Leisingera sp. NJS204: one gene and its partner. Each later gene encodes a partner of the first gene's protein in a complex. Links are inferred from orthologs where the notes say so. Each region holds a gene or a part of one and is shown in the gene's direction. Other genes may lie near its edges.

What was found. Proteins that work in one complex are often made in the same cells at the same time.
Region 2: the proteins of dnaN (region 1) and ETW24_RS00285 are in contact, whole or in part, in a solved structure (PDB 1OK7), measured with the Escherichia coli proteins. The link is inferred for Leisingera sp. NJS204 from one-to-one orthologs.

The regions. Positions count from the first base shown.
Region 1 is NZ_CP035417.1:3,841,420-3,845,258, reverse strand. The notes cover bases 614-3,524. They hold dnaN (DNA polymerase III subunit beta), read left to right. Parts: upstream 614-1,465; coding sequence 1,466-2,584; downstream 2,585-3,524. Other genes in these bases: recF (DNA replication/repair protein RecF), read left to right, coding at 2,663-3,524; ETW24_RS18625 (GcvT family protein), read left to right, coding at 614-1,171. Also shown: more of ETW24_RS18625, read left to right, coding at 1-613; more of recF, read left to right, coding at 3,525-3,760; ETW24_RS18610 (LysE family translocator), read left to right, coding at 3,757-3,839. UniProt on the Escherichia coli protein: Confers DNA tethering and processivity to DNA polymerases and other proteins. Acts as a clamp, forming a ring around DNA (a reaction catalyzed by the clamp-loading complex) which diffuses in an ATP-independent manner freely and bidirectionally along dsDNA.
Region 2 is NZ_CP035417.1:57,997-61,917, reverse strand. Bases 256-3,248 are described here. They hold ETW24_RS00285 (DNA polymerase IV), read left to right. Parts: upstream 256-1,121; coding sequence 1,122-2,375; downstream 2,376-3,248. Other genes in these bases: ETW24_RS00280 (N-formylglutamate amidohydrolase), read right to left, coding at 2,396-3,248; pyrF (orotidine-5'-phosphate decarboxylase), read left to right, coding at 256-319. Also shown: more of pyrF, read left to right, coding at 1-255; more of ETW24_RS00280, read right to left, coding at 3,249-3,256; ykgO (type B 50S ribosomal protein L36), read left to right, coding at 3,572-3,697. UniProt on the Escherichia coli protein: Poorly processive, error-prone DNA polymerase involved in translesion repair and untargeted mutagenesis. Copies undamaged DNA at stalled replication forks, which arise in vivo from mismatched or misaligned primer ends.

The DNA.
Region 1 (3,839 bases):
CACCCCGTTCCACCATCACTTGCTGCAGCAGGGCGCGGTGATGGGCGAAATCGGCGGCTGGGAGCGTGCCAATTGGTTCGCCAATGAGGGCCAGGAACGCGAATACCAGTACAGCTGGAAGCGCCAGAACTGGTTTGAAAACTCGGCAGCTGAACACAAGGCAGTCCGCGAAAACGTCGGCATGTACGACATGTCCTCCTTTGGCAAGATTCGCGTCGAGGGTCCGGATGCCGAAACTTTCTTGAACTACATCTGCGGCGCCAACCTGTCGGTGCCTGCGGGCAAGATCGTCTATACCCAGTTCCTGAACGCCCGCGGCGGGATTGAGGCCGATGTGACCGTCACCCGCCTGTCGGAGGCCGCCTATCTGGTGGTGACCCCGGCGGTGACCCGTCTGGCCGACCAGACCTGGATGATGCGCCATCTGGGCGACCACCGGGTGGTTATCACTGATGTGACCGCAGGCGAAGGCGTACTGGCGGTGATGGGGCCAAACGCCCGCAAACTGCTGCAAAAAGTCTCGCCCAATGATTTTTCCAACGAGGTGAACCCCTTTGGCACTGCGCAGGAGATTGAGCTGGGCATGGGGCTCGCCCGTGTGCACCGCGTGACCTATGTGGGTGAACTTGGCTGGGAAATCTATGTCGGTGCCGACATGGCAGGCCACGCATTTGAGACGCTGCACGAGGCAGGCCAGGACATGGGGCTGAAGCTTTGCGGCATGCATATGATGGACAGCTGCCGGATCGAGAAGGGCTTCCGCCACTTCGGCCACGACATCACCTGCGAGGACAATGTGATCGACGCAGGCCTGGGCTTTGCGGTGAAGACCGACAAGGACGACTTCATCGGCAAGGCAGCAGTGCTGGAGCGTAAGGAGAGCGGCCCGAAAAACCGTATGGTTCAGTTCAAACTGACCGATGCCGAGCCGCTGCTGTTTCACAACGAGCCGATCATCCGTGACGGCAAATACGTGGGCTACCTCAGCTCCGGCAGCTACGGCCATACCCTGGGTGCTGCCATCGGCATGGGTTACGTGCCGTGCGAAGGCGAAAAGGCTGCCGATGTGCTGGCCTCCACCTACGAGATCGACGTTTGCGGTGTGAAAGTGAAGGCCGAGGCGTCGCTGAAGCCGATGTATGATCCGAAATCGGAGCGGGTGAAGGCCTAAGCCGCCTCTCCAAAGGTTTAACCTGTTCCGTATGACGCCCCGGTCCAAGCGCCGGGGCGTTTTCCGTAGGTGTCCCCACGGGGACAACCTGGGTTTTGCAGCTCTGTCCCCGCGGGGACAATTCCGGGTTCTGCTGCAACGTTTCTTCCGGTTTCACGGCCCAGCTGCCCACCGCCTCTTGACCCCGCCGGGAATCCCTTGGAGAAATCCACAAAAGCCTTGTACGGCAGGGGTAAACAGGTAGGTTGCTTGTCCCGGCCAGTGACATGGGGCCAGACGGAGAGGATTTGGGACATGAAGATCAGCATCGAACGCGGCACGCTTCTCAAGGCTGTGGCTCAGGCACAGTCGGTGGTCGAGCGCCGCAACACCATTCCGATTCTGGCGAATGTGCTGATCGAAGCCGAAGGCGACAGTGTCCAGTTCCGCGCAACCGACCTGGATATCGAGGTGGTCGACAAGGCCCCCGCCCAGGTGGAACGCGCCGGGGCAACCACCGTGGCCGCCACCACCCTGCACGAGATTGTCCGCAAGCTGCCTGACGGCGCGCTGGTCACACTGAGCGCCGACGCCGCAACCGGGCGCCTGACCGTTGAGGCCGGCCGCTCCAACTTCTCGCTGGCGACCCTGCCGCGCGAGGATTTCCCGGTGATGGCTTCGTCGGAATACCACTCGAACTTCGCAGCCAAGGCCGCAGTGCTGCGCCGCCTGTTCGACAAGTCGAAATTTGCAATCTCGACCGAGGAGACCCGCTATTACCTGAACGGTGTCTATCTGCATGTGTCATCGGGCGATGGCGGCAAGGTTCTGCGCGCCGTGGCCACCGACGGCCACCGCCTGGCCCGCATCGACGCCGAGCTGCCGCTGGGCGCCGAGGACATGCCGGGCGTGATTGTGCCGCGCAAGACCGTGGGTGAGCTGCGCAAACTGCTGGACGACGATGACATGGACATCGCGGTGTCGGTCTCGGAAACCAAGGTGCGCTTTGCCACCCCGAACATCACCCTGACCTCCAAAGTGATCGACGGCACCTTCCCGGACTACACCCGGGTGATCCCGGCCGGCAACACCCGCCGTCTGGAAGTGGATGCCTCCGAGTTCGCCCAGGCCGTGGACCGGGTTGCAACCGTGTCGTCCGAACGTTCCCGCGCGGTGAAGCTGCAGCTGGAAGAGGACCGTCTGATCCTGTCGGTCAATGCGCCTGACAGCGGTGCCGCAGAAGAAGAGCTGGCGGTGGCCTATAACGACGAACGCCTGGAAATCGGATTTAATGCCAAGTACTTGCTGGAAATTGCCAACCAGGTAGACCGCGAAAACGCTGTGTTCATGTTCAACTCCTCCGGCGATCCGACCCTGATGCGCGAAGGCAGCGATCAAAGCGCTGTTTACGTCGTGATGCCGATGCGTGTCTGAAGCGCCTGACGGCGCTGCCTCCCCCGCCGGGCGGCGGGACGCGAGTATTTTTGGAAAGATGAAACGGGAGCGCGCCGCGTGCTGGCCCTGACTGCCCTGACCTTGTCCCATTTCCGCTCGCATTTGCGGGCGGAATTGCGTTTGGACGGGCGTCCGGTCGCCATTCACGGCAATAACGGGGCGGGCAAGACCAATATCCTGGAAGCCGTGTCGCTGTTCTCGCCCGGCCGGGGCCTGCGCCGGGCCAGTGCGGCAGAGATGGCACGCCAGCCCGAAGCGCTGGGGTGGAAACTGAAGGCTGAGCTGCGGGCACCCTCGCAGGCCTATGAGGTGGAAACCTGGTCCGAAGGCGGCAATGCCCGGCAGGTGAAAATCGACAATAAGCCCGCTAGCCAGATCGCGCTGGGCCAGGTGGCGCGGGTGGTCTGGCTGATCCCGGCGATGGACCGGTTGTGGATTGAAGCGGCAGAAGGCCGCCGGCGCTTTCTGGACCGGATCGCGCTGAGCTTTGAACCCGCCCATGCCGAGGCCTCGCTGGCCTATGAAAAGGCAATGCGCGAGCGCAACCGGTTGTTGAAGGACCAGGTGCGCGATGCCGCATGGTACCGGGTGCTGGAAGAGCGGATGGCCGCCTCAGGGCACCGGATCCATGCGGCGCGCGTGCAAGCGGTGGAGCTGCTGCAGATTGCCCAGGCCGAAGCCGGAACCGTATTTCCCGCGGCTGAGCTGGAGCTGCTGCAATCCGAAGGCAGCATGCCGTCCACCGAGGCGGATTTCAAAGAGGCGCTGGAGGAAAGCCGGTTCCGGGATCTGGCGGCGGGCCGGACCCTTGTCGGGCCGCACAGAACCGATTTGATCGGCACCTACCAGGCTAAGGGCATCCCGGCCAAGGACTGTTCGACCGGTGAGCAGAAAGCGCTGCTGGTGTCGCTGATCCTGGCCAATGCACGGGCGCTATCGCAGCGCGAGGGCGCGCCGCCGATCCTGCTTTTGGATGAGGTTTCCGCGCATCTGGACGCTGGCCGCCGTGCGGTCCTTTATGACGAGATCTGCACTCTGGGAACCCAGGCCTGGATGACGGGCACCGGGCCGGAGCTGTTTGGCGAGCTGGCTGGCCGGGCCCAGATGCTGGAAGTCTCTGACAGCGGCAGCGGGTCGGAGGTGACGCAAAAATGACTGTCACCGTTTGGGATCTGTCGCTTTATGCAGGGGCGCTGCTGATCTTGTTCCTGACACCCGGCCCGGTCTGGCTGGC
Region 2 (3,921 bases), 3.8 Mb from region 1 along the record:
CAAAGAGGGTGCAGTGCAGGATCTGGTACTGGAACGCGCAGGCAATGCCTTTGCCGCCGGCGCCGACGGGGTTATCGCCAGCCCGCAGGAAGCGGCCCTGATCCGTGCCCTGCCCGAAGCCGAAGGCAAGCTGATCGTCACCCCCGGCGTCCGCCCTGCCGGTGCCGACCTCGGCGATCAAAAACGGGTCGCGACACCTGCGAGCGCTATTGCTGACGGTGCCGACCATATCGTTGTTGGCCGTCCAATCTGGCAGGCAAACAGCCCCCGCGCCGCGGCTGAAGCCATCCTGACTGAGCTGGCCGGCGTGCAGGATTAATACCGAGAAGCACAGGCTGCCTGCGCTGCGCGCAGTGCAGGCGCCTTCTTGCCCAAAAATTAGGCAGAAATAAATCTTTTGCTCTATGCACAATCCGCCAGTGGGAGCCATGGTTCATAAGTATAGTGACGCCACGTCAAACACTTCATTTCACTGAGAAATCCGCCGAGAGTGGCAAAATCTGCGCCAAATTGCCCTGTGCCTTCAAAAGCACACCACACAGCTCCGCAAACTCTGCCCGCTGCCGTGGACTTTGCGAATTACCGCCGACTGAGCGATTCTAGGACTTGAGACACTCCCCAGACGGGCTTTTCTTCCTGAGACCCGTCACCTCCCCCCGCTAGTTAGCGGGGGATCTTTCTTTCAGCCTCATGCAGACCGCCCACTCCGCAAGGCAGCGCCTTAGCCGTCCGGCAAGATGCGGCACCGCCAAAGAGTGCCCGCAGCAGATATCCGGCGGCATCAGCGCCCATCCCTGCCCTTCACCTTCGAACTTCACCTGCCCGGCTGCAGCACTAGGCCAAATTCTTCCCGGGTCTTCCGCAGCGTGTATACTTCGGGACGTTCCTTCCTCTCGCGACTGCCGCCCGGCAGGTCTCAGTGCCCAGGGCGTGGAATATCCGGCGTGTCATCACGCAGGATGACACGCAGCTCCCGGCCCAGAAACAAGGCCACATTCGCGCCGGAAAAATTTTCTCGCCCTAGTGCCATGATCTGTCGCTTGGCGCCCCGCCACGCTAAAGACAAGCCTTCCGCCGCAAGCTAGACTTGCCGTTCCAGTCATTCAGCCACTTGCCCCGCCATGTATGCCCTTTGCCGAGACTGTCTGAAAGAAACCCCCGCCGCCCGGCGCTGTCCGCATTGCGGCAGCCCGCGGATCAAGGCGCATGCAGAGCTGTTTTCCCTCACCATCGCCCATATGGACTGCGATGCCTTTTATGCTAGCGTCGAAAAGCGCGACAATCCAGAACTGGCCGCCAAGCCGGTGATCATCGGGGGCGGCAAACGCGGTGTGGTCTCCACCGCCTGCTACGTCGCCCGCATCCGCGGAGTGCGCTCGGCCATGCCAACGTTCCAGGCCTTGAAACTTTGCCCCGATGCGGTGTTCATCAAACCGCGGATGAGCGTCTACGTCGAGGTCAGCCGCGAAATCCGCAAGATGATGAACGAGCTCACCCCGGAGGTGGAGCCGCTGTCGCTGGATGAAGCCTTCATGGACCTCAGCGGCACCGAAAAACTGCACGGTGCGCCGCCCGCCGTGATGCTGGCCCGGCTGGTCAAACGGATGAAGGACGAATTGGGCGTCACCGGCTCCATCGGCCTGTCACATAATAAGTTTCTGGCCAAAGTTGCTTCCGACCTCGACAAACCGCGCGGGTTCTCGGTGATTGGCAAGGCAGAAACCGGTGATTTCCTGCGCGAAAAACCGGTGCGGCTGATTTGGGGCATCGGCCCCGCCGCCCAGGCAAGTCTGGAAAAGGCGGGCATCCGCACATTCTCGGACCTTTTGCGTTGGGACCGCGAGGCCCTGCACAGCCGCTTCGGCTCCATGGGGGACCGGCTCTGGCACCTGGCCCGCGGCCAGGACCGGCGCCGGGTTTCGGCCAATGCCCCCGTTAAATCAATTTCCAAAGAAACCACGTTTTTTGAAGACACCGCCAGCATAGACATTCTGGATGGCCATCTGTGGCGGCTTGCAGAACAGGTTTCCGACCGTGCCAAGGCGCGGGAACTTGCAGGCCGGGTTGTCACTCTCAAACTGAAACGCGCCAATCATTCCGCATTGACCCGGCGGTTGACACTGCGCAGCCCCACCCAGATCGCCGACCGCATTTACCGCACCGCACGCAACCTTTTGGACCAGGCGGGTGACCAAGGACCCTACCGGCTGCTGGGCTGCGGCATCTCTGAGCTCGTGCCCGAGTCGCAAGCCGACGAAACCGGCGACCTGCTGGATCCGCAGGCCGGCAAGCGGGCCGAGGCTGAACGCGCCACCGATGCCATCCGCAAGCGATTTGGTGATAGCGCGATTCTGAAAGGCCGCGCGTTGCGCTGAGCCGCGCAGGCGTTTTCTTCTTACTCCGCCGCCAGCGGCAGCTCCTCACGCCCAATCGCCGCAATCTCGGCAATCACTTGGCGCAACAGCTGCTGCAGCGGTTCAAAGTTCCCGTTGGGCCGGATTTTAGCTTCATCCATATACAATGCCCGGTCTATTTCGATCTGAACCGCGTGCTGCCGCCGCGATGGGCGGCCATAGGTCTGGGCGATATAGGCACCGGCAAACGGCGTGTTGCGGGCAACGTTCAGCCCGGCCGCAGCAAAGGCAGCCTCGATCCGGTCCACAACGCTGCTATCAGCTGCGGCGCCGAAGCGGTCGCCCAGCACCACTTCGGGTTTGCCGCCCTTGCACGGAACCATGGTGTCGATCGCCTCATGCGGCATCGAATGGCAATCGACCAGAATCGCTTGGCCGAAATGCTGATGCGCCTGCTCCAGAAGCCCCTTCAGCGCTTGGTGGTAGGGGTGCCAGCAGCATCTGATCCGCTGCTCTGCTTCCGTCGCCGGCAGTTTGCCGCGGTAAATGGCACGGCCATTGGCCACCACCCGGGGAATCACCCCAAGGCCGGACGCCACCCGCGGATTCTGCCCGCGCCGCTGCACCCCTTCGATCACCGCCGGATCCAGCTCATCCGGAGACCGGTTCAGATCCAGGTAGGCACGCGGTTTGACTGCCATCAGCAGCGGTGATCCAAACTCTGGCGCGGCCTTAAACAGCCGGTCTACAAAGGCGTCCTCCGAGCTGCGGATCTCTTTTCGCCCCAGAATCGACTGGGCCAGAAAGGAATCGGAATAGTCTGTGCCGCTGTGCGGAGAGGCAAAAACCACGGAGGACGCCAGTTTCTGCGGTGAAATCACGGAAAACGCTGTATCAGGCATCCTTGCTCCGGTGCTTCTTGTGCAAGAAACAGCATATCGCGGAAATTTCTGCGGTCAAAAGCTCTTGCACCCCTGAGCGACTCTATTTATAGACCCCCTCACCGGCGCGGCACCCCGCGCCCCTTTCACTTCTAAGGGGCAGGACGGCGCGCAGGCCAGAGTGGGCGATTAGCTCAGCGGTAGAGCACTTCGTTGACATCGAAGGGGTCACAAGTTCGATCCTTGTATCGCCCACCATTCATTCACGGCTTCGGCTCCGGCCAGGCCACCCGCTAACCCAGGCGCTGGTTCGCGCCGCAGACAAGGAGAGAGACCATGAAGGTCAAGAACTCGCTCCGTTCGCTGAAGAACCGGCACCGCGATTGCCGGGTTGTGCGCCGCAAGGGCCGCGTTTACGTGATCAACAAGACCCAGCGCAAGTTCAAAGCGCGCCAGGGCTAAGATCCGACACAGCGACACGCAGAAAACCGCATCATTTGATGCGGTTTTTTTGCGTTTGGCAACTGCGGTTTCCAGAAAAGACACAGGCAAACGCTCCCGCGCCCGCAGATCCCCCGGCCAAAACCGGGCGAGTCTTCGCGGCCTTGGGCATGGCACCGCGCATGGCGCGGTGCCATGCCCAACCGAAGCGGACATTGCCAGAAGTCCGGCGACGGGCGGGAGCG